Regions from separate parts of the Lysinibacillus sp. fkY74-1 genome, predicted to be linked through region 3. Evidence: riboswitches for the same ligand, from Rfam matches in the RefSeq annotation. Region 3 holds a riboswitch; each other region holds the start of a gene.

Region 1 (6,030 bases), 1.3 Mb from region 3:
AATCGTTTTCATTCCCTTTACTATACGTTTTTTAAGTTTTTCGATAAGATTTGAACAAATATTGACTCTTTGCATTCAAATTATGATGTCTTTCTTCTATTATATATGTATGTTCAGACACCCATAAACCAGCTAAATAATCAAACCGCTATAAAAAAAGCTCATTCCCTGTAGCAGCAGAGAATGAGCTTAAATATATGAGGGATTTTTTAGCTCGCTTTTGAAAGCAATTGATAACGATATTGTTTTAAAGCTTGTTGAACAATACAAATTTCTTCTTCTGTAAAATTTGGTATTGCATACGTACGTTCCACTAATTGAAATGTACCATATTTCAAATAAAATTCTGTTGCTGGAAGCTGGATGTGGCTCACACCATACTTCTCATATGTCTCATAAACTTCCTTAACCATAAAGCCATTATCATCTGTGCATACCTGTTCCTGATACGCTGAATGACCAAAAATTTGTTGCCATTTACGTTCTACTAATGTAAGGATGTGTTGAATGGATTGGTTGTTGACAAATACATGGCCTTCATTTAGTTCATAAATTAAATAAGATGCAATGTTTTGCGCACTATAGACATTACCCATTTTAAACACTCCTTTATCATTAGTTTTTTGAAGAGTAGCCACTGGCTATGTAACTACTCTCCTATCTATTCAAAAGTGGGGGAGCACTTATGAAAACAGTTACCTTTTCCAAGAGGTTTTTCCGTACACTTAACTTATTTCCAAGTATATAACAAGGTTTTAACAAAGTCAATAATGCATATAAAAATACTCGGTATTATTTTTTGAAAGGTTCTGACAATGAACGGGTGCAATAATTGGTGGATGTAGCAACGTTTAACATATACCAAATGAGGCTATTCGAATGAGAAAATACGTAAACGCTACAACATTCACCGCTCTATTCTATATTAAGCTTCTATTGTTTGTTCAGCTACTGCTGTTGCCTGAGTAATAGCCTGCTCTAAATCTGCAATGATGTCCTCCACTGCCTCTAAACCGATCGATAGGCGAATGAGCGATTCGGTTACACCAGCTTGAATTAGTTCATCTGCTGATAATTGTTGATGCGTAGTAGATGCTGGATGGATAATTAGCGACTTAGCATCACCTACATTTGCCACATGTGAAAACAGCTTTACATGATCAATAAGCTTTCGTCCTGCTTCACGTCCACCTTTAATGCCAAAGGTAAGCACTGAACCGAAGCCATTTTTTAAATATTTTTTCGCCAACTCATGTGTTGGAAAATCTTCAAGGCCATTATAATTTACATACTCCACAGATGGGTGGTTGCGTAAATATTCAGCTACAGCTAAAGCATTTTCATTATGTTTAGGGATACGCAAATGAAGCGTCTCTAAACCTTGTAATAGATTGAAAGCTGCATCTGCACTTAATGTTGGGCCAAAATCACGTAACAACTGTACACGTAGCTTTGTAGCAAAAGCTGCAGAGGCTGTATCGATTCCATAGCGTAAACCATGGTAAGAAGCGTCCGGCTCTGTAAAGCCTGGGAATCGACCACTAGTCCAATCAAACTTACCAGCGTCTACAACAACACCACCTAAAGTTGTACCATGACCACCTATCCATTTAGTTGCTGAGTGAACTACCACATCTGCACCATAATCAATAGGTGTGGAACCATAAGGAGAAGCAAATGTACTATCAATAATTAATGGCAAGCTGTGGTCATGTGCTATCTTAGCTACTGCTTCAATATCTAAAACCTTTAAGCTTGGATTACCGTAAACTTCAGCGAAGACAGCTTTTGTTTTATCGGTAATGGCAGCCTTAAAATTTTCTGGGTTTGTTTCATCTACAAAAATCGTTTTAATACCATAGTTTGGTAATGTATTAGCGAATAAATTATACGTACCACCATATAAAGAACTAGCAGCTACAATTTCATCACCTGCTCTAGCTAAATTTAAAATAGAAAATGCAATAGCTGCTGCACCAGATGAAAGTGCTACTGCTGCTGTTCCACCTTCTAGTAAAGCCACACGCTTTTCAAAAACATCCACTGTCGGATTCGTAATTCGTGTGTAAATGTTTCCAGCTTCCTCTAAGGCAAAAAGACGTTGCGCATGAGCAGTGTCTTTAAAAACGAAAGCAGTTGAACGGTAGACAGGAACTGTTCTAGAACCTGTCACAGGGTCTGGCTCTTGACCACCATGTAACAGCAGTGTTTCTGGTTTAAAATTTGTCATTGTGTACCTCCATTTGGTTATTTTTTTTACGATGGTACCGGAGATGAGGAGGATTTTTCTGTAGAAAACAAAAACCCTCTTCAGCTAAGAAGAGGGTTGCGGTTGCAAGTTTTCCTCCCCTTATCTGCCAGATCCAAGTAAGAATCTGTAGGAATTAGCACCTTAGTAAGTTCATCACCTACTGGTTGCCGGGCATCATAGGGCCTATCCCTCCGCCGCTCTTGATAAGAGTATGAGATTCAATTTCCATCGTTGTTACAAAGTATAAGCATAGAGTTTTTTTCTGTCAACATCTAAATTTTATTTTTTCCGAAACTTCTGTCTGCTCTTTTACGTAATATGAACGCATACACTATTTTAGAAAAAAATTTGAAAGGAGTATTTTTATGGTAAAAGCCGTGATCTTTTTTCTAGTTGTTGGCTACTTGATTGGCTGTATTCACGGCTCTAAAGTGGCACAATTTTTATCCGGGGTTGATTTAAAAAAAGCTGGCCATGGCAATGCTGGTGCCTCTAATGCTACGCTTTCACTCGGCTGGAAATATGGCGTTTTAGTAGCTCTTATCGATATTGGAAAAGGCGTCGTAGCCATCGTCGGTGCACATTTTTATTTAGCAGATGCAACACATTTAACAGCAGAACAAATATGGCTCCTCACCTACTTGATAGCTGCAGGGGTTATTTTGGGGCATAATTTCCCTTTTTATATGGGCTTCAACGGTGGAAAAGGAACTGCCTCCATCATTGGAATTTTACTTGCGGTTGATTGGAAGATTGGTTTATTTGCACTTATTCTATTTGTTATTTTATCTTTCGCAACGAACTATTTAATTGTTGGTGTATTAGAGTTTTACCTCGTTTTTTGTACCGCTACTTATTTATGGATTCCTGGATTAGGCCCAACCATTATTGCCATTCTACTTTTTGGTATTGCTATTATTTTGCACTTTGAAAATATTAAACGTTTAACCAATGGAACAGAGCCTAAAGTTACTTCTGCCTTCAAGAAAAAGAAATAGTATTTCCCGAGAGAGATTTGTATTTTTTATGACCACAAATTTTCTCTTTAATTACTATTAAAGCTGTAAACTGACATATTTTTCTTCCTTTCATTCTATATAATAAATGGATGAATTCTTATCTTAAAAAAACATTTTGTTGACCGATGTTAAGGATAATAACCGTCATTTTTACGTAGACGTAGAAGGGATGAGAAAATATGTCTTCACCTAAACAAGCAGCAACGAAGCGTAATCTAAAGCCTTTATGGATTGGGTTGGCTTTTGCTTTATTAATTATTATTATTTTTTTACCTAATAACGGTGAGTTACCTGTAGCTGGGCAGCGCGCTTTAGCCATCTTAGCTTTCGCGGTCATCCTTTGGGTAACTGAGGCCGTTTCATATCCTGTTAGCTCTGCAATGATTATTGCACTCGTCACCGTTTTACTAGGTCTTGCACCCTCCATGGATGATCCCACAGCACAACTAGGTACCGCTAGCGCCTTAAAACTATCATTAAGTGGTTTTAGTAATTCTGCTGTCGCCCTAGTAGCAGCTGCTCTTTTTCTAGCAGCAGCTATGCAAATTACCAATTTGCATAAACGACTTGCTCTCTGGATTCTTTCACTTGTAGGAACAAAAACAAAAGCTATTGTTTTCGGTGCTATATTAGTTTCCATTGCCCTTGCATTTTTTGTTCCTTCAGCTACTGCACGTGCTGGCGCAGTAGTCCCTATACTTCTTGGAATGGTCGCAGCATTTGGTTTACCGCGTGATAGTCGACTTGCTGCTTTGCTTGTTATTACTTCTGTACAAGCCGTTTCCATTTGGAATATCGGTATTAAAACTGCGGCAGCGCAAAATATGGTTGCTTTAAATTTCATCCAAGAGCAATTTAATGTAAATATTTCATGGGGTGCTTGGTTACTTTATGCTGCCCCATTCTCGATTATTATGTCAGTAGCCTTATTTTTCATTATGATTACGCTTATTAAGCCTGAGACGAGCAATATTGATGGTGGTAAAGAAGTCATCAAGAAACAGCTTGCTGAGCTTGGACCATTAAAAGCACCTGAAATTCGATTGATCATTACATCATTAATTTTACTATTTTTCTGGGCTACGGAAGGCAAGCTCCATCCATTTGATACAACAACGGTTACAATTATCGCCATTGCTGTTCTACTAATGCCTAAAATCGGCGTTTATTCGTGGAAGGAAGTTGAACCTCATATTCCTTGGGGAACAATCATTGTCTTTGCAGTTGGTATTATGCTCGGAACTATTTTACTGAATACAAAAGGTGCATCATGGTTATCAGATAAAGTTTTTGGTTCACTCGGTCTAGATACAATGCCAATTCTTGCTACCATTGCTATCGTAACATTATTTAATATTCTTATTCATTTAGGTTTTGCCAGTGCAACAAGCCTAGCCTCTGCACTTATACCTGTGTTTATCGTGTTAGCTTCCACATTAACTGCTAATGTAGATCAGGTTGGTTTTGTTATCGTCCAACAATTTGTTATTAGCTTTGGTTTCCTATTGCCAATTAGCGCACCACAAAATATGCTTGCCTACGGTACAGGAGCATTTACAACAAAGGATTTCCTGAAATCAGGTATTCCATTAACGATTCTCGGCTTCCTCCTAATTCTGCTGTTCTCTGCAACTTATTGGAAATGGATTGGCCTATTGTAAAGCATTAATCGTCTTAGATAGATTTATTAACTAAAAGGCCTTGAGGGAGCAGCTGTCCTTCAAGGCCTTTTGTATTAGAACTCTATTTTGATAAAGCTGGGTCTTTCATTGTTCCACTTTTTGCGTAATTGACATGCCATGACAGCGCTTTTTCAAGATCATGCGGTGTATGATGTCCACCAGTTGTCTCATTAGCGTCATTAAAGTATTGCCATAGCTGCTCACGATAATCAGGGTGTGCACAATGATCAATAATTAGTCCCACACGTTCCTTTGGAGCAAGCCCTCGTAAATCAGCTACTCCCTGCTCTGTTACGATAACATCAACATCATGCTCTGTATGATCCACATGCGATACCATTGGGACAATGCTCGAAATATTGCCACCCTTTGCATAGGATTTAGTGACAAAAATTCCCAAACGCGCATTGCGAGCAAAGTCACCAGACCCCCCTATACCATTCATCATTTTAGTACCAGAAACATGCGTAGAATTAACATTTCCGTAGATATCAACTTCTAATGCTGTGTTCACTGAAATCAAACCGAGTCGACGAATGATTTCTGGCTGGTTTGAAATTTCTTGCGGACGCAATACTAATTTATCCGCATACTTTTCAAAGTTCCCATAAACACGGTTTCCTACTTGTTCAGAGAGGGTAATGGAAGTAGCAGAAGCAAAATTCACTTTTCCTGCATCGATTAATTCAAATACTGCATCCTGAAGTACTTCTGAGAATACTTCTAAGTTCTCAAACTCAGAATCTTTAAATCCAAGTAATACCGCATTCGCCACTGATCCAACCCCAGATTGAATTGGACGCAAGCTTGTTGTTAAACGGCCCACTTTAATCTCTTCACGCAGGAAGTTTAACAGGTGATTAGCCATAATATCTGTTTCCTCGTCAGCAGGAACAATTGTTGATGGGGCATCTAAAATGTCAGAAACTACAATACCTTTTACTTTATTCAAGTCTAATGGAATACCAATTGTACCAAGACGATCAGACACATTTTGTAAAGGAATTGGGTCACGTTTCCCTTGTTGTGCAGGAACGAAAATATCATGTACGCCCTCTAATGCATCAAGCTGTGCTAC
Region 2 (6,030 bases), 380 kb from region 3:
AAGAGCTAGTGGAAAATCAAATTGCACCAGTTCTAGCAGGTGTCTATTCTGGTGATTTACACCAGCTTTCTATTGCCTCCACTTTACCGTATTTAATTGACTATAAAAATGAATATGGAAGTATCATAAAAGGTTTTGATGCGAATCGTGAGCAATTTGTTAAAGCAGCTAATAAAAAATTTATTTCATTTCAAAATGGATTATCCTCTTTAATTGAGCGATTAGAGCAAACATTAACAGATGTAGACATCATTAAAGGTGTAGCCACAAGTCAGGTCAAAAAAATGGAGAACCACTATTTGATTTCCTTAACAAGTGGTCAAAACATTGAGGCAGATTATGTTGTTCTAGCACTACCAAATGAGGCAGTCCAAAGTATATTGCAGGACGACTCCTTAACACATTATTTTAATCAGTTTACTACAGCGTCAGCCATTACCATTTATCTGGGCTTTGATGTGCCTGATGCAAACTTACCAGCGGATGGTACAGGCTATATTGTATCTCATAATTCTGATGTCACTTGTAATGCAGCAACTTGGACGAGTCGTAAGTGGAAGCATACATCGAAAAACAATCAATTACTTGTGCGCCTATTCTATAAGAGTATAAATCCGGCGTATGAGCAGTTACGTGATATGACTGATGATGAATTGGCAGCGGTTGCTTTAGAAGATGTTCGAAAAAGCCTAGGAATCGATGAAAAACCAACCGTTGTGAATGTTACAAAGTGGATTGATCAAATGCCTAAATATGACTTAGCACATCGTGAAGCGCTGCAAGGCTTATTACTAGAGCTAAATGAAAACTACCCGAATTTATCGATAGCAGGTTGCTCTTATTTTGGAGTAGGTATTGGTGCTTGCATTCAAAATGGGAAAAAAATTGGTGAAGAGCTTGCGGAAGAACTATCCAATCTTTAAGTTTTTAAGCGGAAAAATTCTTTGTTGTGAGAAATAGTCTTGACTCATACGTCTGTAAACGATATGATTCTTTTAATTATTTAAAAAATTCATACTTAATAATTCTTATCAAGAGAAGCAGAGGGACTGGCCCATTGAAGCTTCAGCAACCAACTTTTTGTCAGGTGCTAAATCCAGAAGACCGTTGAGTCGAAGATGAGAAGGAACAATAATGATGAGTCGTTAAAGCCTTCTTTTTATATAAAAGAAGGCTTTTTATTATACAGAGATAGAGGAAGAGAGGCTAGATTTATGGGATTGCTGGAAAGGTTAAAAACACATGTATTGACGGCAGATGGTGCAATAGGCACAGTGTTGTATGGCTATGGATTGGAGTATTGCCATGAGGAAATGAATGTTCAAAGACCTGAATTAATTGAAAAGATTCATAGAGAGTACATTGCAGCTGGTGCTGATATCATTCAAACGAATACATACGGTGCCAATGCCATTAAATTAGCTCGCTATGGACTAGAATCGAGTGTCCAACGATTTAATGAAGCAGCTATTACTATTGCCAAGCGAGCAGCAGCAGATGGCGGTCAATTTGTTTTAGGAACAATAGGTGGTATTCGTGGTATTCGTAAAAGCGATGCCACATTAAATGACATTTTAAAGACCGTTGAAGAACAGGCAAGTGTGCTACTTGCAGGGAATCCAGATGGCCTTTTACTCGAAACCTATTACGATTTTGAAGAATTAACAGCAACATTAAAAATGCTACGCGCCAAAACTAATATACCGATAATTGCTCAAGTATCTATGCATGAGCCTGGTGTTTTACAAAATGGTATGTCTCTAAATATTGCACTACATGAGCTAGAGATTCTTGGTGCAGATATAGTAGGTGTCAATTGCCGTCTAGGTCCATATCATACGATTCAAGCCTTTGAGGGTGTAGAACTTCCAGAAAAGGCGTTTATGTCGGCCTATCCAAATGCTTCGTTATTAGATTTAGAGGATGGGCGTGTTGTTTATGAGTCGGAGGCTGATTATTTTGGTCGCGCTGCTGTCGAGCTGCGTGATCAAGGGGTACGCTTAATTGGGGGGTGTTGTGGTACGACACCAAAGCATATTGCAGCCGCAAAGAAGTATTTAGAGGAGCTATCACCAGTTAGTGAAAAGTATGCGAAACCTGCAAAGATTGAGATTGTTCGTGATGCAGAGCCAGCTAAGTATGAACCACTTCATGAAAAAGTAAAACGTGAGCGCTCGGTCATCGTGGAGTTGGATACGCCTAGACACTTAGAAATAGAAGGATTTCTTGAAGGGGCCAAACAACTATATGAGGCAGGTGCCGATGTAGTGATGATGGCAGACAATTCATTGGCATCCCCACGTATTAGCAATATTGCAATGGGTGCCTTATTGAAAAGTACGAATGGTGTACGCCCTCTTACTCATATTACCTGTCGAGATCGTAATTTAATTGGCCTGCAATCGCATTTAATGGGCTTAAATGCATTAGGGATTCATGATGTGTTAGCTGTTACGGGTGACCCAACGAAGGTTGGAGACTTTCCTGGTGCCACCAGTGTATATGATGTCTCCTCGATGGAGCTTATCCAATTAATTAAACAATTAAATGAGGGAGTCTCTTTCTCAGGGAAACCACTCCGAAAAAAGGCAAATTTCTCTGTGGCTGCTGCATTTAACCCAAATGTTCGTGTTTTAGATCGTGCTGTTGCACGCTTAGAAAAAAAGATTGAGCATGGGGCAGACTACTTCATTTCACAGCCTGTGTATACGAAGGAAAAAATGATAGAAATTTATGAAGCAACCAAGCATTTACAAGCACCGATTTATATTGGTATTATGCCCGTTACGAGTTATAAAAGTGCTGAATTTTTACATCATGAGGTGCCAGGTATTAAATTATCTGAAGATGCTTTAGCAAGAATGAAAGCATGTGGTGAAGATAAGGAACGCGCCACACTTGAAGGTATTGCAATTGCCAAGGAATTAGTAGAAGTGGCTGCGCAATATTTCAATGGAATTTACCTCATTACACCATTTTTACGCTACGATGTGACATTAGAGTTAATGAAATATATAGAGCAATTGGATGAACAGAAAAAAGGGGTAAGTATAAATGGCTAAGCACTTAATTGAAGAACAACTTGATAAACGAATATTAATTCTTGATGGCGCGATGGGAACAATGCTGCAAAATGAAAACTTAACAGCAGATGATTTTGGCGGGGAGGAGCTAGATGGGTGTAATGAAAATCTAGTGCTAACTAGACCTGATGTCATTGAAAAAATACATCATAAATACTTAGAGGCAGGAGCAGATATTATTTGTACGAATACATTCGGTGGAACACCACTTGTATTAAATGAATATAGTCTGGGTGCAAAAGCGGAGGAAATTAATAAACGTGCAGTCGAGATTGCTCGCCAAGCAGTAGATAATTATTCTACTTCTGATTGGCCCCGCTTTGTTGCTGGTGCAATGGGTCCAACAACTAAAACACTATCCGTAACAGGTGGTATTACATTTGATGAATTAGAAGAAAATTTTTATGTACAAGCAAAGGCATTGATTGAAGCAGGGGCAGATGTGCTTTTACTAGAGACAAGTCAGGATATGTTAAATGTGAAAGCAGGTACCCTTGGGGTAACGCGTGCTTTCGAGAAAACTGGCAAAGAGCTACCTGTTATGATTTCTGGAACGATTGAGCCTATGGGTACTACTCTTGCAGGACAAACCATTGATGCTTTTTATATTTCCATGGAGCATATTCAACCACTATCAGTGGGCTTAAACTGTGCAACGGGACCGGAATTTATGACGGATCATATACGCTCGTTAGCAGAGCTGTCAACAGGGTATATTAGCTGTTATCCGAATGCAGGCTTACCGGATGAGGAAGGATGTTATCATGAGTCTCCAGAATCTTTATCGCAAAAATTAAAAGGATTTGCAGAAAAAGGTTGGCTCAATATTGTAGGTGGATGCTGTGGTACAACTCCAGCACATATTGCGGCCATTCGTGAAGCTTTAAAGGATGAAAAGCCTCGTCAGCTACCAGAAAAAACGCATGGTCACGTAGTATCAGGGATCGAGCCACTTCTATACGATGATTCTATGCGTCCGTTATTTATTGGGGAAAGAACAAATGTTATTGGTTCCCGCAAATTTAAAAACTTAATTATTGATGGAAAGTTTGAGGAAGCGGCTGAGATTGCAAGGGCGCAAGTGAAAAACGGCGCACATGTCATAGATATTTGTTTAGCGAACCCAGATCGGGATGAATTAGCAGATATCCGTGGCTTTATGCAGGAGGTCGTAAAAAAAGTGAAGGTTCCACTTGTTATTGATTCCACAGACGAAAAGGTTATTGAAGAGGCACTCAAATTTTCGCAAGGAAAGGCCATCATTAACTCTATTAATCTAGAAGATGGCGAAGAACGATTTGATGCAGTATTGCCATTAGTGAAAAAGTATGGTGCCTCGTTAGTTGTGGGAACAATCGATGAGACAGGGATGGCAGTCGATCGTCATCGGAAGCTTGAAATTGCTGAGCGTTCCTATCAATTACTAACAGAAAAATGGGGAATTGAACCTGAAGATATCATCTTTGACCCATTAATGTTCCCAGTAGGAACGGGGGATGAGCAATATATTGGCTCAGCACTTGAAACAATTGAAGGAATACGTCTCATCAAAGAAAAAATGCCTCGTACTTTAACGGTGCTTGGCGTTAGTAATATTTCGTTTGGCTTACCACCGGTTGGACGCGAAGTTCTCAATGCTGTATATCTTTATCATTGTACACAGGCTGGTTTAGATTATGCCATTGTAAATACCGAGAAGCTAGAACGGTACGCATCTATTCCAGAAGCAGAAATAAAACTAGCCAATGATTTGTTATTTAATACAAATGATGAAACATTAGCTGTATTTACCGATTTTTATCGTGACAAAAAGAAGGAAAAGACGGAAGCTGATATTCCGAAAACTGTAGAAGGTCGCTTAGCCTACTATATATTGGAAGGGACCAAAGAAGGACTTATTGCTGATTTAGAGGCTGCCCGAGAAATATTTGAGACACCTCTTGATATCATAAATGGACCTCTTATGAATGGGATGGCTGAGGTTGGTCGTTTATTTAATGATAACCAACTGATCGTAGCGGAGGTTTTACAATCTGCTGGAGTGATGAAGGCTGCTGTTGCCCATTTAGAGCAATACATGGAGAAGAACGAGGAGAGCGCTGGTAAGGGTAAAATGGTGCTTGCTACTGTAAAAGGTGATGTGCATGATATTGGAAAAAACCTTGTTGATATTATTTTAAGTAATAATGGCTATAAGGTTGTAGATTTAGGTATCAAGGTGACGCCTGCTCAATTAATAGAAGCTATTCGCAAGGAAAAGCCAGATTTCATCGGATTATCAGGTTTATTAGTCAAATCTGCACAGCAAATGGTCACTACTGCTCAAGATTTCAAAGAAGCGGGAATTGATGTACCCATTTTAGTAGGAGGAGCTGCACTTTCTCGACGTTTTACAGAAACAAAAATTGCTGATGAATATGGTGGTCCTGTTATTTATTCAAAGGATGCGATGCAAGGATTAGAGCAGGCAAATTTACTAATGGGTGAGGGGACACGTGAAAACTTCTTAGCAGAAATAGCGGAATCTCGACAAAAACGTTTAGAGGCAGATGAAAAAAGAGCGGCTCGTCCTGCCAAAGAGGTCACAATAAAACCTGCGCGTACCGTAAAGGAAGCACCAGTTTTTTTACCTGCTGATTTACGCCGTCATGTAAAGAAAGAATACGCTGTCTCTCATTTATATCCATATGTGAATATGCGGACATTGTTGGGGCATCATTTGGGGTTAAAAGGGCAAGTGCAACCATTACTAGATGCTGGCGATCCAAGAGCTACAGAGCTAAAAGATTTAGTGGATGATTATTTAAAAAGTGATTTATTAAAGCCTTCAGGTTTATATCAATTTTTCCCTGCCCAAGCAGATGGAGATGATGTAATTATTTATGATCCAGCGGATAGCAAGACAGAAATTGAACGTTTTACATTCCCACGTCAGCAGATAGACCCT
Region 3 (6,030 bases):
AATAATAACAATTTTTGCGTGGCACAGCTCAATATTTTGAATACGTAAGTACTGTTCCAGCCTCTCCACAACAAAATTAGGCATCGAATCATTTATTTTATCTGCTGCTTCAATTAAAGTTGCTGAGATACCATGCTGTTGACCCGCCCATAATAAATATTTGGGATCGACAGGGATACAATGCCCCCCTACTCCTGGGCCAGGCTTGAATGGCATAAAGCCATAAGGCTTTGTTGAGGCAGCATCTATGACTTCCCAAACATCAATGTTCATTTTATAGCACATTTGACTGAGCTCATTGACAAGGGCGATATTGATTTGGCGAAATGTATTTTCCAGCAATTTCTCCATTTCAGCAACTTTGGGACTTGTTACCGTAAATACACTAGTATGAATGACTGTTTCATAAAAACCCTTTGAAACTTCCAAACAATTAGAAGTAACACCGCCAACAACTTTGGGTGTATTGGAAACTGAAAAATTACTATTACCAGGGTCCACTCGCTCTGGTGAATAAGCTAAGAATAAATCTTGACCCACAGCAAAGCCATGCTTTTGCAAAATAGGCTGAACAATTTCCTCTGTTGTCCCAGGATAGGTCGTACTTTCAAGAATAACTAATGCATTTGCTTTAATATAACGCCCGATGTCATGTGCTGCCTCTTCTATATAGGAAATATCAGGAGTACCATCCACTGTTGTAGGAGTCGGTACACAAATAATGACGACATCTACAGAAGCAAGTTTGGAAAAATCAAAGGTTGCTTCAAAATGTTGATCTTTTAATATTTGCTGTATATTTTCTTTCGGGATATCAGCTATATAGCTCTCACCGTTTTGCAACATGGCGATTTTTTCTTGATTTTTATCAAAGCCTAAAACATGAAAACCTTTCTGGACAATTTCAATGGCAAATGGTAGGCCTACATAGCCGAGACCAATTACCCCTATTGTCGCTTTTTTTAATTGAATTTTATTTAATAAAGCTGAGCTCATCGATTTCGTGTTTATCGTCATAACAATAACTCCTTTGGCTAAACTTACATGTAATTTTTATCGCCATTTTTCCGTTATCTATTCATCCTCAATATTTAGTCATATCGAGTATTTTGCAACGTAATAGGTTATTTCTTTTCCTCATCGCCATTCTGTACAAACCCCTTTCTTCTCCACATACTTTAGTATGATTTTTTTAGTCAAAATAGATTAATAAAATCCAAATTTCACAAAAAAACTTTTCTAACAATTATATAGTACTACTCGTAACTAAACAATTTCTAAATAATTTCTTTACTCACGAAAAAACACCTACTTTTTTTTACATACACAACAAAATAATTCATTAATTATTAAGATATTTAACAAATATATTCAGAGTCACTTATTAAGCGTAAACGAAAAAGATGCTAGGCAACACTGAAGAATGTTAATAAATAGGAATTAACATTTTTCCTTTTCAGGAAGTTGCTAAAAATCCCTCACAGCATTGGCTTTCACCGATACTGGAGGGATTAGACAAACATGTAGAATAGGGGATTATAGGAGCTTTTAAATACTTGATATAGCTATTTTTATTTCCACGGAAATCGACATCCTATCGATAATCACTATTAAAAGCAGGTAAGCAACCTCAAAAGAAAAGAGTACGTAAGTAACTCAATACTTACGTACCCTTTTTTGTAGATTATTGAACAGGTACTACTGCACCTTTCCATTCTTCTAAGATAAAGTCTTGGATTTCTTTAGAAGTTAATACTTCTAATAATGTTTTAATTTCAGGTCTTGTTTCATCTCCAGCACGTACTGCGATGATGTTAACGTATGGTGACTCTTTGTCTTCAAGAGAAATAGCATCTTCAATAGGGTTTAAGCCATTATCAATAGCAAAGTTAGAGTTGATAAGTACTGCGTCCCCTTCATTGTTTTCGTACATTTGTACAAGCATTTCTGGTGCTGTATTCGCATCAAATTTAAAGTTTTTAGGATTCTCTTCTATATCCTTAATTTCTGCTGCTGTTTTATCAATACCATCTTTTAATTTAATTAAGCCCTTAGCTTCTAATAATGACAGCATACGACCGTGGTCTGATACCGAGTTAGAAAGTAAGATTGTTGCGCCTTCTGGAAGGTCTTCTAAAGACTTATACTTTTTAGAGTAAATACCAATTGGCTCAATATGAACACCACCAGCATTGACGAAATCATAGCCATTGTCTTTAATTTGCAACTCTAAATACGGAATATGTTGGAAGTAATTTGCATCCAACTCTTTTGATTCTAAATCTTGGTTTGGTAGCACATAGTCTGTATATGTTTCTACTTTAAGGTCAATACCTTTCTCAGCTAAAATCGGTTTTGCTTTATCTAAAATTACTGCATGTGGTGTATTAGAAGCTCCCACTGTTAAAGTAACGTTTTCTTTACTATCTGTTTTATCACCAGATGCTGCATTTGAATCCTCTTTTTTATCAGTACCGCAAGCTGCTAATGCTAGTACAAGTATTGATAAAAATAATCCTGTTAATAACTTTTTCATGTATGACACTCCCTTTATTTTAATGAAAATATGTTAGCGGTAAGAACCGGAATAACCTCAGTTTTATTAACGTTTATCCATTTTTTCTGTAATGAAATCACCTATCCATTGGATGATAAAGACTACTACTAAGATCAAAATAGTTGCCATTAATGTCACATCTTGACGATTTCTTTGGAAACCGTCTAGGAAGGCTAAGTTCCCGAGACCCCCTGCACCGATTATCCCTGCCATTGCTGTATAACCGACAAGTGCTACAGCCGTAACAGTAATACCCGAAATGAGTGCTGGTAATGATTCAGGGATCAGTACTTTCCAAATAATTGTGGCTGTTTTAGCCCCCATTGAACGAGCTGCTTCAATAACACCCTTATCAATTTCTCGTAGCGCAATTAATACCATACGCGCATAGAACGGAGCCGCACCGATAATTAAAGCAGGTAAAGCAGCATTGGCTCCACGGATTGTACCAAGTAAAAACTTAGTAAATGGAATTAATAAAATAATTAACACGATAAATGGAATAGAACGGAATATATTAACGAGTGACCCTGTTAAAAAACTAACAATTTTATTAGCCCATAACTGATTCGGACTAGTTAAAAACAGAACAATCCCAATGGCTAACCCTAGAATAAATGTAATAACTGTTGAAATGGCCGTCATATATAATGTTTCATATGTAGCCTGCCACATGCTATCCCAGTCTACATTCGGAAAGAGATTAGTTAGCATCTGCAATCACCTCCGTTTGCACTTCCACTGTATTTAAATAGCTTAAGGCTTCAGTCACGTTTGCTTTCGGCCCATCAATTTGCACAATGAAAGTACCATATGCACCATTTTTGGTTTGCGAAATATTCCCATGTACAATGCTTACTTCCACATCGAATTGCTTCACTAGATGTGAAATAACTGGCTGTTCTGTTTTTTCACCAACAAAAATCAATTTGACAAGTTGTCCAGTTGGATAATTTGCTTTGATTTGTTCTACTGTATCCTGTGTTTCCTTTGTATTGGTAATTTGTGCTACAAATTTCTTAGTAATGGCAGCCTGAGGAGCCTGGAAAACTTGCAATACTTCTCCACGCTCTACAATTTCGCCTGCCTCCATCACTGCTACACGATGACAAATCTTGCGGATGACATGCATTTCATGAGTAATGAGGACAATCGTTAACCCTAAACGTTCATTAATATCCACCAGTAAATCAAGAATGGCATCTGTTGTCTCAGGGTCTAGAGCAGATGTAGCCTCATCACATAGTAAAACCTCTGGATTATTGGCTAATGCTCGCGCAATCCCTACACGTTGCTTTTGTCCACCAGAGAGCTGTGATGGATATGCTTGATCACGACCTTCTAGGCCAACAAGTGCTATCAATTCCTTCACCCGTGCCTCACGTTGAGCTTTTGATACACCTGCGATTTCTAATGGGAAGGCAATGTTTTCTGCAACTGTTCGTGACCAAAGTAGGTTGAAATGTTGAAAAATCATACTAACCTTTTGTCTAGCTGCTCTAAGCTTTTGACCTTTAATCGATGAAAAAGCCTGATTGTTCACTGTTACTGTTCCTGTTGTTGGTTTCTCTAAACCATTAAGTAAACGAATCATCGTACTTTTACCAGCGCCACTATAGCCGATAATGCCAAAAATTTCACCCTTATTAATAGTCAGGTTAACATCTTTGACTGCCGTTAATTCGCCATTTGCTGTTTTGTATTTCTTCGTTATATTTTGAAGCTGTATCATAGCGAATACTCCTTTTCTTATATAAAAAAACCCCTCCACTTATAGACAAGTAGAAGGGGTCACGTATTATACGTTGAACCGTTCTCTCATCTTTCAAAGAAAAATCTTTGGGTGATTTGGCACCTTTTCACTATGTGATGGTTGCCGGGCTTCATAGGGCACTTCCCTCCGCCGCTCTTCATAAGAGTTCGATATATTTAATGTTTTAGTAATATATTTGTTACTTTACCACGCTAATAAAGTTCAGTCAATTGATTTTTTTAACAATTCGTACAAAAAAGGTACGGATTGAAAAGCATAAATCTTTTCTGTCACTTTGCCACCGTCACAAACAAGTAAGCACGGAACGCTTTCAATTTGATGCTCAAAAGCAATTTGCTCCAAAAAATTAATATTTGCTTTCCCTAGCTTTAGGTGAGGTAATAGTTGTTCTACAATTGACATCATTTTTGATGCCACTGCACAAGTACCGCACATCGGTGTATATAAATAAAACGCAGCTTTTTCTCCGGACTGTAATGCCGTTTCCCACTGCTCTTTCGACCATTCTTCCATTTAGTTCACGCAACCTTACAAAATATATTCATTATGGATTGAGAAATGCGCACGAAGTAAAATCATGGCTAACACTTTTCTAGGTGTCGTTTCTACTTCCTTATATGTTGGCATTGTCCGTAAATGCTCTGCTTCAGGATAATGTCTGTCCATTAATGCACGTAGCTTATCGCCTGAAGTATCGGCATCAAAAAAGGTAAATAGCTCATAGCCCTCATAGGGATCGATTAGCTCTTCTAATTGATGCACACCAATTGTTCCATTCGTACATAGTATTGTAACATTCTCGTTTAAAATTGGCTCAATTTGTAGCTTATCTGAGCGTCCTTCTACTATCAAGCATTTCCCATCGAACATTACGCCACCTCCATTTAGACATTCCCACTTATACGTTATTATATAATAAAAAACGCCGGTAGTTTCCGACGTTTTTTGATTATGGCTTGTCTTATTCTGCTGTCATCTCTTCGTATTGTTCAGCTGTCATAAGTTTATCAACTTCTGATGCATCAGCAGGCTCTACGACGATCATCCATGCTTTTTCATATGGTGATTCATTAACGAATTCTGGGCTATCTTCTAAATCTGCATTAACTTCAACTACAGTACCTGAGATTGGTGCATATAATTCAGAAACAGTTTTTACTGATTCTACGCTACCGAATGGATCATCCGTTTTGATTTCATCGCCAACTTGTGGAAGCTCAACGAAAACGATATCTCCTAATTCAGATTGTGCGAAGTGCGTAATACCAATACGTACTTTTCCATCTTCTACTTTAACCCATTCATGCTCTTCAGAGTAACGTAAGTCTTTCGGTGTGCTCATGCAAAAAACCCCTCCATAATTATGTAATATATTCACTTTCAGTGTGCCATACTTCTCCTATAAAAACAAGAATAAAAACGGCTATATCCAAGCTTGCTCAAAATCGGATTCTTTAAACCCTAAAGTTACTTTTTTTCCATCTGTTACGAGTGGACGTTTTATTAACATCCCATCCGAAGCAAGTAGCTCAAGCTGTTCTTCCTCAGTCATATCAGCTAGCTTGTCCTTCAAACCAAGGTCACGATATTTCATGCCTGAAGTATTAAAAAACTTCTTCAAAGGAAGACCACTGACTTGCCATAAAGCTGTTATTTCATCCTTTGTTGGCGGCTGCTCTACGATATGTACCTCTTCATA
Region 4 (6,030 bases), 1.4 Mb from region 3:
ATATCTGCTAAGACCATCGTACAATAAGGGCCAGCTAAAACTTGAGATAAATCTACAACTTTTAAACCGTCTAATGCTTGTTTCATTTGACCTCCATCCCATCATTTTTGACTAATGTAATCGTACGTAACCCTTCGATGGAGGTTGTGCCTGCTAATGCAATGGAAACCTTTAATTCATCATAGATATTTGTCATGACTCTTTCGACACCCTGTTGTCCTTCAAGGGCTAGACCATAGATGAAGGGCCGCCCAATTGCCACAGCATCAGCTCCTAAAGCAAGCGCCTTTAAGGCATCCATCCCGCGATATACACCGCTATCTAAAATTATAGGGATTTGTCCTTTGACAGCACTCACGATGGAGGGAAGGGCATCAAGTGACCCAATAACACCATCTAATTGTCGGCCGCCATGGTTCGATACGATAATACCGTCAATCCCATTTACAATTGCTAGCTTTGCGTCTTCAGGATGTAGAATTCCCTTTAATAATATAGGGAGATTTGTACGCCGTTTTAATTCACGAACATGCTCCCAATTGAGTGTAGGGTGGAAGACATTTTGCAAGACGCCTTGTACATACGATTCAAATGAATCATTAGGCAAAGAAGCCATAAAGACAGGATCATTTATGTAATTTCCTTTTGCGTAGCCTAGCTTTAATGGTGAAAATTGATTGCGTACATCTTCTTCTCGCCATCCAAGCATTACTGTATCGACTGTTAAAACAATGGCTTCAAAGCCTGCTGACTCTGCTCGTGCGGCCATACTAAATGCAATTTCCTCATTCGTAGACCAATACAATTGAAACCATTTTGTTGCTGAAGGGGCAGCTTCGGCAACATCTTCGAGTGCATAGGTGGAGACTGTGCTTTGAATATAGGGCATATTTAATTGCTGGGCAGCGCGTACAGCGGCAAGTTCACCTTCCTCGTGAACCATTCCGTTCATGCCTACAGGTGCAAAGAGCAATGGTGTTGGATATGTTTTTCCGAATAAATTAATGGATGTATGAACGTTTGAAACATCATTTAAAAAGCGGGGAACAATGGAGTACTTTTCAAAAGCTGAACGATTATTGCGTAATGTTTGTTCACCGCCAGCTCCTGAGCGAATGTAGCCGAATGGTCCGGCGGGAATTTTTTCAGCTACTGCTTTTTCTAAATCTGCAAAGCAAATGGGGAAGGGCGCTTGGGCAGTGATATTTTTTAAGAGTAGGTCACCATCAGTTGTATTTGTCATCGTTACTACCTCACTTATTTATTGAAAATAGGCTTTCTTTTATTTAAAAAAGCTTGAATACCTTCGTTATAATCATCAGAACTAAATGAATCGAGAATCAATTGAGCCAGTTCATCACTCTCTTCATTTTCACCATCCACAATAGCTTGAATTATTTTTTTACTACCTGCATTGGCAATAGGTGATTTCTTTAAAAGATGCTCTGCAAAATGCAAAGTGGCATTTTCAATTTCCTGTGGCTCATGAAGGGCAGTAATCAAACCAATGCTTTTTCCTTCCTCCGCTGTAAAAATGTTTGCTGTGTATAAAATCTCTTTAGCCTTCGCGACACCCACAATATTTATAAGTCGTTTAGTGCTTTCAAGATTATAGACAATCCCAATGTTCGCAGCGGTAATGCCAAGCTTACTCTTTGGTGTTGCCAATCTAAAGTCACATGCATTGGCTAACTCTAAGCCGCCGCCAATCGCTAAGCCCTGAATCATGGCAATCGTAGGATGTGGAAATTTATAGAGGACATCAATGGCCTTTAAAGCTAGATTATTATAGGCTTTAGCATTATCTGACGCATAGCGGATATCTAAAAATTCACTAATATCTGCGCCTGAGGAAAAGGCGACTTCATTGACACCCCGTACAATTAATAGCTTGATAGACATATCTGTACGTAACTCTTCTAGCTCGTCTATGATCGCTTGGAACATTGCTCTCGATAAAGAATTCCGTTTGTCGGGACGGTTTAACACTAGCGTTGCGATATAGCCGTTTTTCTCTACATAAATCTCAGTTGCCATGGATATCTTCCTCCTAGTCTTTCTTCAATTTGGCTGAAATGCGGTTGCCTATGGATTGTATGCTTTGTACAAGGATGATTAAAATAAACACCGTTGCATACATGACATCTACCTCGTAGCGTAAATGACCATAACGGTAAGCGAGGTCGCCTAAACCACCAGCACCAACCATTCCCGCCATTGCTGTTGCGCCAATCAATCCAATTGTAGCAATCGTTAAGCCTAAAATAATGGATGGGCGTGCTTCACGTAATAATACATGCCAAATGATATGGCGACGTTTAATACCCATGGCTGTGTAGGCTTCGATAACGCCAGAATCAACCTCTAAAAGCGCTGACTCCATCAGTCTTGCAATATAAGGAGCTGTATAAACTACAAGCGGAACAATAACGCCTTTAACACCAATCGTTGTACCGACGATAACCTTTGTAAAAGGTAAAATGAAGAATAGTAAGATGATGAATGGCACTGAACGGATAATATTGATGATTAAATTAAATAATTGATAGAAAAATTTATTTTCAAAGGATTGACCAGGTCGTGTTAAAACAATTAAAAGACCTAAAGGTATACCGATTAGAATGGAAAAGAATAATGAAATTCCGACCATTTGAAATGTTTCGATAATTGCTTTGCCAATAACCTCAGACCAATCATGAAAGAAATTATTCATGGAATTCTCCTCCTAACTCTTCAACAGTAACGCCATTCTCTGCAAAATAGGTTAGCGCTTTTTGAACAATGCTTGGCTCTCCGTTTAAATGCACCACAATATTACCGACAATGCCGTTTTTTAATTCAATAATATTGGCTGTTAGGATGTTTGGTTGTACATCATATACTTTGCTGACTTCAGCTAATAATGGCTTCCCAGTACTTTCCCCAAGAAATGTTAAACGAATGACGCTACCTGAAACATTTAGCTGCTCAATAAGAGAAGGAGTTAAGTTACGCTGTGAAATGGTACTTAAAAACTTTCTTGTAGTAGGGTGTTGGGGCTTTGCAAAGAGCTCAATAGCCGTACCAAATTCAACTACTTTCCCGGCCTCTAGAACAGATACCTCATCACATATTTTCTGAATAACATTCATTTCATGTGTAATCAGTAGGATTGTAATTCCTAATTCACGATTAATTTTTAACAATAGTTCAAGAATGGCCTCTGTCGTTTCAGGATCAAGGGCACTTGTTGCTTCATCACTAAGTAAAATCTCTGGCTCTTGTGCTAGAGCGCGTGCAATTGCGACACGTTGCTTTTGTCCACCTGAAAGCTGATTGGGGTAGCTATCTAGCTTTTCTGTTAAACCTACAATTTCGGCATATTTAGCCACACGATTTTGGACTTCTGTTTCGTTATAACCAAGTAGCTTTAAGGGAACCGCAATATTGTTATAAACTGTTGCTGTCTTTAAGAGATTAAAATGTTGAAAAATCATGCCAATCTTTTGCCGTGTTTGACGTAAGTCATGAAGTGAAAGGGTAGTAATATCCACATTATCAATCAAAACTTTGCCTGCTGAGGGACGCTCTAGTAAATTAACACAACGAATAAGCGTACTTTTACCGGCACCACTATACCCAATTACACCATGAATTTGTCCTTTTTTTACATGAAGATTAATTCCGTCCACTGCCTTAATACTGCCTTTTTTCGTCTTATATTCTTTTGATATATTTTGTAATTGAATCATCAGATTACTTGCTCCTTTCTTAGCTTCTAAAAAGCAAGAATCTGCGCGATTTCCATAGTGGACAATTGGCAGATTCTCAGCCTTATATCAGCTTTTGGCATGTATTACCAGCTAGGGATTACAGAACCTTTGAATTCCTCTTCAATGAATTGGCGCACTTCATCAGACTGGTAAGCCTCAACGAATTTTTTAATTGTTGGGTCATTTTCATTTTCAGCACGAACGACAATGTAGTTCACATATGGAGAGTCAGTAGATTCTAAAAGAATAGAGTCCTCTTGTGGATTAATGCCAGCTTCCAGCGCAAAGTTCGTATTAATAGCAGCTACATCTACTTCACTAAGCTGCTTAGGAATTTGTGCGGCTTCTAATTCTATGAATTTTAAATTCTTTTTGTTTTCTTCCACGTCACGAACAGATGCTGTTAAGTCCGCTCCATCTTTTAATTTAATATAGCCTGCCTCTTGTAAAACAAAGAGAGCTCGCGCTCCATTTGTTGGGTCATTCGGTAAGCCAAATGTTGCGCCTTCAGGAACGTCATCCAATGATTTATATTTTTCAGAGTAAATCCCCATAGGATTTAAAATTGTTTTGCCAACTGGTACTAAATCTGTATCGTGATCTTTATTAAAAGTATCGAGGAAAGGTTTATGCTGATAGCTGTTTGCATCAAGATCTCCTTCAGCTAAGGATGTATTGGGTAAAACATAATCAGAAAAAGATTTTAGGTCTACTTCTAGCCCCTTTTCCTTTGCGACTTTAGCAGCTACCTCTGCAATTTGCTCATGAGGTCCTGAAGTGACACCCACGACAATTTTATTTTCATCGATAGCGTCGCTTTTTCCTGTACTATCTTCTTTAGAGCCACAGCCCGCTAGTGCTGCTACTAATGTAAGACTTGCTAAACCTACTAAAAATTTATTTTTCTTCTTCATGAAAACTACCTCCAAAAATTGTTTTATCGGTTTTTTGAAAATAAAAAAACTCTCTTATAAATTAAGAGAGGCTCATGAAAAAAAGTCCTCTCTTATCTATCAAACGAATTTCGTTTGCAGGATTTAGCACCTTCCTTCATAAAAGGAGGTTGCCGAGCTTCATAGGGCCAGTCCCTCAGCTACTCTTGATAAGAGATTCATATTATATTTTTGTATTTCCGATAGAACTAATATAATTTATAGGGTATAGTAAGTCAATAAATATTTTTGAAATTTTTTATATTGTTATAATATTTTGTCGCGAAGGAGGGGGAAGAATGCCAGTAAGAGTTAATTATGGCATAGGTTCATTTGGTAAGGTGATTAGTGCACGTCTTCTCATGGGGACAGACATCATTGAAGGAATAGAGGCACTTTGTGAAGAGAATAATATTGATTCAGCAACCATTATTAGTTGTATTGGTAGTTTTCAAAAAAGTAGCTTTGTTTATTTAGTACCCGATGAAACCTCCCACATTAAAGTTCGATTTAGTGATGTGGTAGAGAAAGAGGGGCCACTCGAGTTTATCCAAGGTTCAGGAGTGGTTTGTAAGCGTGATGCAGGATATGAAACGCATTTCCATGGTTCCATGAGTGATCAATGGGGAGTGGTTTCAGGCGGTCATTTTATAAAGGGCGGAAATATCGTCATAACAGCAGATGTAGTACTGGCAGAAGTGCAAGGCATTCAGCATATCCGTCAGATGGATGATGAAACAGGTCACGTACAATTTTATCCATTAGAACATGGGTTAGATTTTCCAAGGGAAATTGAAAAATAGTAAGTCCTGTAGCTAGTGAAAGCTACAGGACTCTATATGGTTACATGTTAAAATAATTTCAATTGCTCAATTCTTTGGATGGCCTCTCGTAAACGTTCCTCGCTTACAAGCAAGCCAATACGCACATAGCCTTCCCCATATTGACCAAAGCCATTACCTGCGGCTACTGCAATATCAGCTTTGTCGAGCAATATATCGGCGAATTGTTCGCTTGTAAAACCTAATGGGACAGGGAGCCAGGCAAAGAAGGAGCCTTTTGGTGCTGTTACTTGCCAGCCAATTCTATGCGCTTCTTCGATTAGAACATTTCGACGACGCTCATAGGTAGCTCTTAGCTCATCTGCACATTCCTGTGAAGATGTAAGGGCAATAGCTGCTGCTTGTTGAATAGCTGGAAATTGACTACAAAACAAATGATCCTGAATAAGATTAATCGCAGCAATTAAATCAGCATTACCAACAGCAAAGCCTATACGCCAACCTGCCATATTATAAGTTTTTGATAATGTGTACATTTCGATTCCAACTTCTTTTGCGCCATTG

Evidence for each region. A riboswitch is a leader RNA that binds a small molecule or an ion and turns the genes downstream of it on or off. The one in region 3 is predicted to bind S-adenosylmethionine.
Region 1: linked by a shared signal. The riboswitch ahead of ACE1MS_RS01730 (O-acetylhomoserine aminocarboxypropyltransferase/cysteine synthase family protein) and the one ahead of ACE1MS_RS18105 (methionine ABC transporter ATP-binding protein) in region 3 are both predicted to bind S-adenosylmethionine.
Region 2: linked by a shared signal. The riboswitch ahead of ACE1MS_RS19990 (bifunctional homocysteine S-methyltransferase/methylenetetrahydrofolate reductase) and the one ahead of ACE1MS_RS18105 (methionine ABC transporter ATP-binding protein) in region 3 are both predicted to bind S-adenosylmethionine.
Region 4: linked by a shared signal. The riboswitch ahead of ACE1MS_RS02085 (MetQ/NlpA family ABC transporter substrate-binding protein) and the one ahead of ACE1MS_RS18105 (methionine ABC transporter ATP-binding protein) in region 3 are both predicted to bind S-adenosylmethionine.

The regions. Positions count from the first base shown of each region.
Region 1 is NZ_CP170173.1:345,895-351,924, reverse strand. It holds gene ACE1MS_RS01735 (hypothetical protein) at 210-596, opposite strand; gene ACE1MS_RS01730 (O-acetylhomoserine aminocarboxypropyltransferase/cysteine synthase family protein) at 926-2,230, opposite strand; SAM riboswitch class I at 2,348-2,461, opposite strand; gene ACE1MS_RS01725 (glycerol-3-phosphate acyltransferase) at 2,617-3,249, shown strand; gene ACE1MS_RS01720 (DASS family sodium-coupled anion symporter) at 3,450-4,931, shown strand; gene ACE1MS_RS01715 (succinate CoA transferase) at 5,014-6,030, opposite strand, start outside.
Region 2 is NZ_CP170173.1:4,036,237-4,042,266, reverse strand. It holds gene ACE1MS_RS19995 (protoporphyrinogen oxidase) at 1-923, shown strand, start outside; SAM riboswitch class I at 1,026-1,125, shown strand; gene ACE1MS_RS19990 (bifunctional homocysteine S-methyltransferase/methylenetetrahydrofolate reductase) at 1,215-3,062, shown strand; gene metH (methionine synthase) at 3,055-6,030, shown strand, end outside.
Region 3 is NZ_CP170173.1:3,660,236-3,666,265, forward strand. It holds gene ACE1MS_RS18090 (nucleotide sugar dehydrogenase) at 1-1,017, opposite strand, end outside; gene ACE1MS_RS18095 (MetQ/NlpA family ABC transporter substrate-binding protein) at 1,685-2,536, opposite strand; gene ACE1MS_RS18100 (methionine ABC transporter permease) at 2,603-3,271, opposite strand; gene ACE1MS_RS18105 (methionine ABC transporter ATP-binding protein) at 3,261-4,289, opposite strand; SAM riboswitch class I at 4,373-4,476, opposite strand; gene ACE1MS_RS18110 (thioredoxin family protein) at 4,533-4,844, opposite strand; gene ACE1MS_RS18115 (hypothetical protein) at 4,860-5,201, opposite strand; gene gcvH (glycine cleavage system protein GcvH) at 5,293-5,673, opposite strand; gene ACE1MS_RS18125 (arsenate reductase family protein) at 5,755-6,030, opposite strand, start outside.
Region 4 is NZ_CP170173.1:431,877-437,906, forward strand. It holds gene ACE1MS_RS02060 (CaiB/BaiF CoA transferase family protein) at 1-86, opposite strand, end outside; gene ACE1MS_RS02065 (alpha-hydroxy acid oxidase) at 83-1,243, opposite strand; gene ACE1MS_RS02070 (enoyl-CoA hydratase/isomerase family protein) at 1,258-2,037, opposite strand; gene ACE1MS_RS02075 (methionine ABC transporter permease) at 2,051-2,713, opposite strand; gene ACE1MS_RS02080 (methionine ABC transporter ATP-binding protein) at 2,706-3,731, opposite strand; gene ACE1MS_RS02085 (MetQ/NlpA family ABC transporter substrate-binding protein) at 3,836-4,666, opposite strand; SAM riboswitch class I at 4,756-4,861, opposite strand; gene ACE1MS_RS02090 (PPC domain-containing DNA-binding protein) at 4,984-5,487, shown strand; gene ACE1MS_RS02095 (aminotransferase class I/II-fold pyridoxal phosphate-dependent enzyme) at 5,535-6,030, opposite strand, start outside.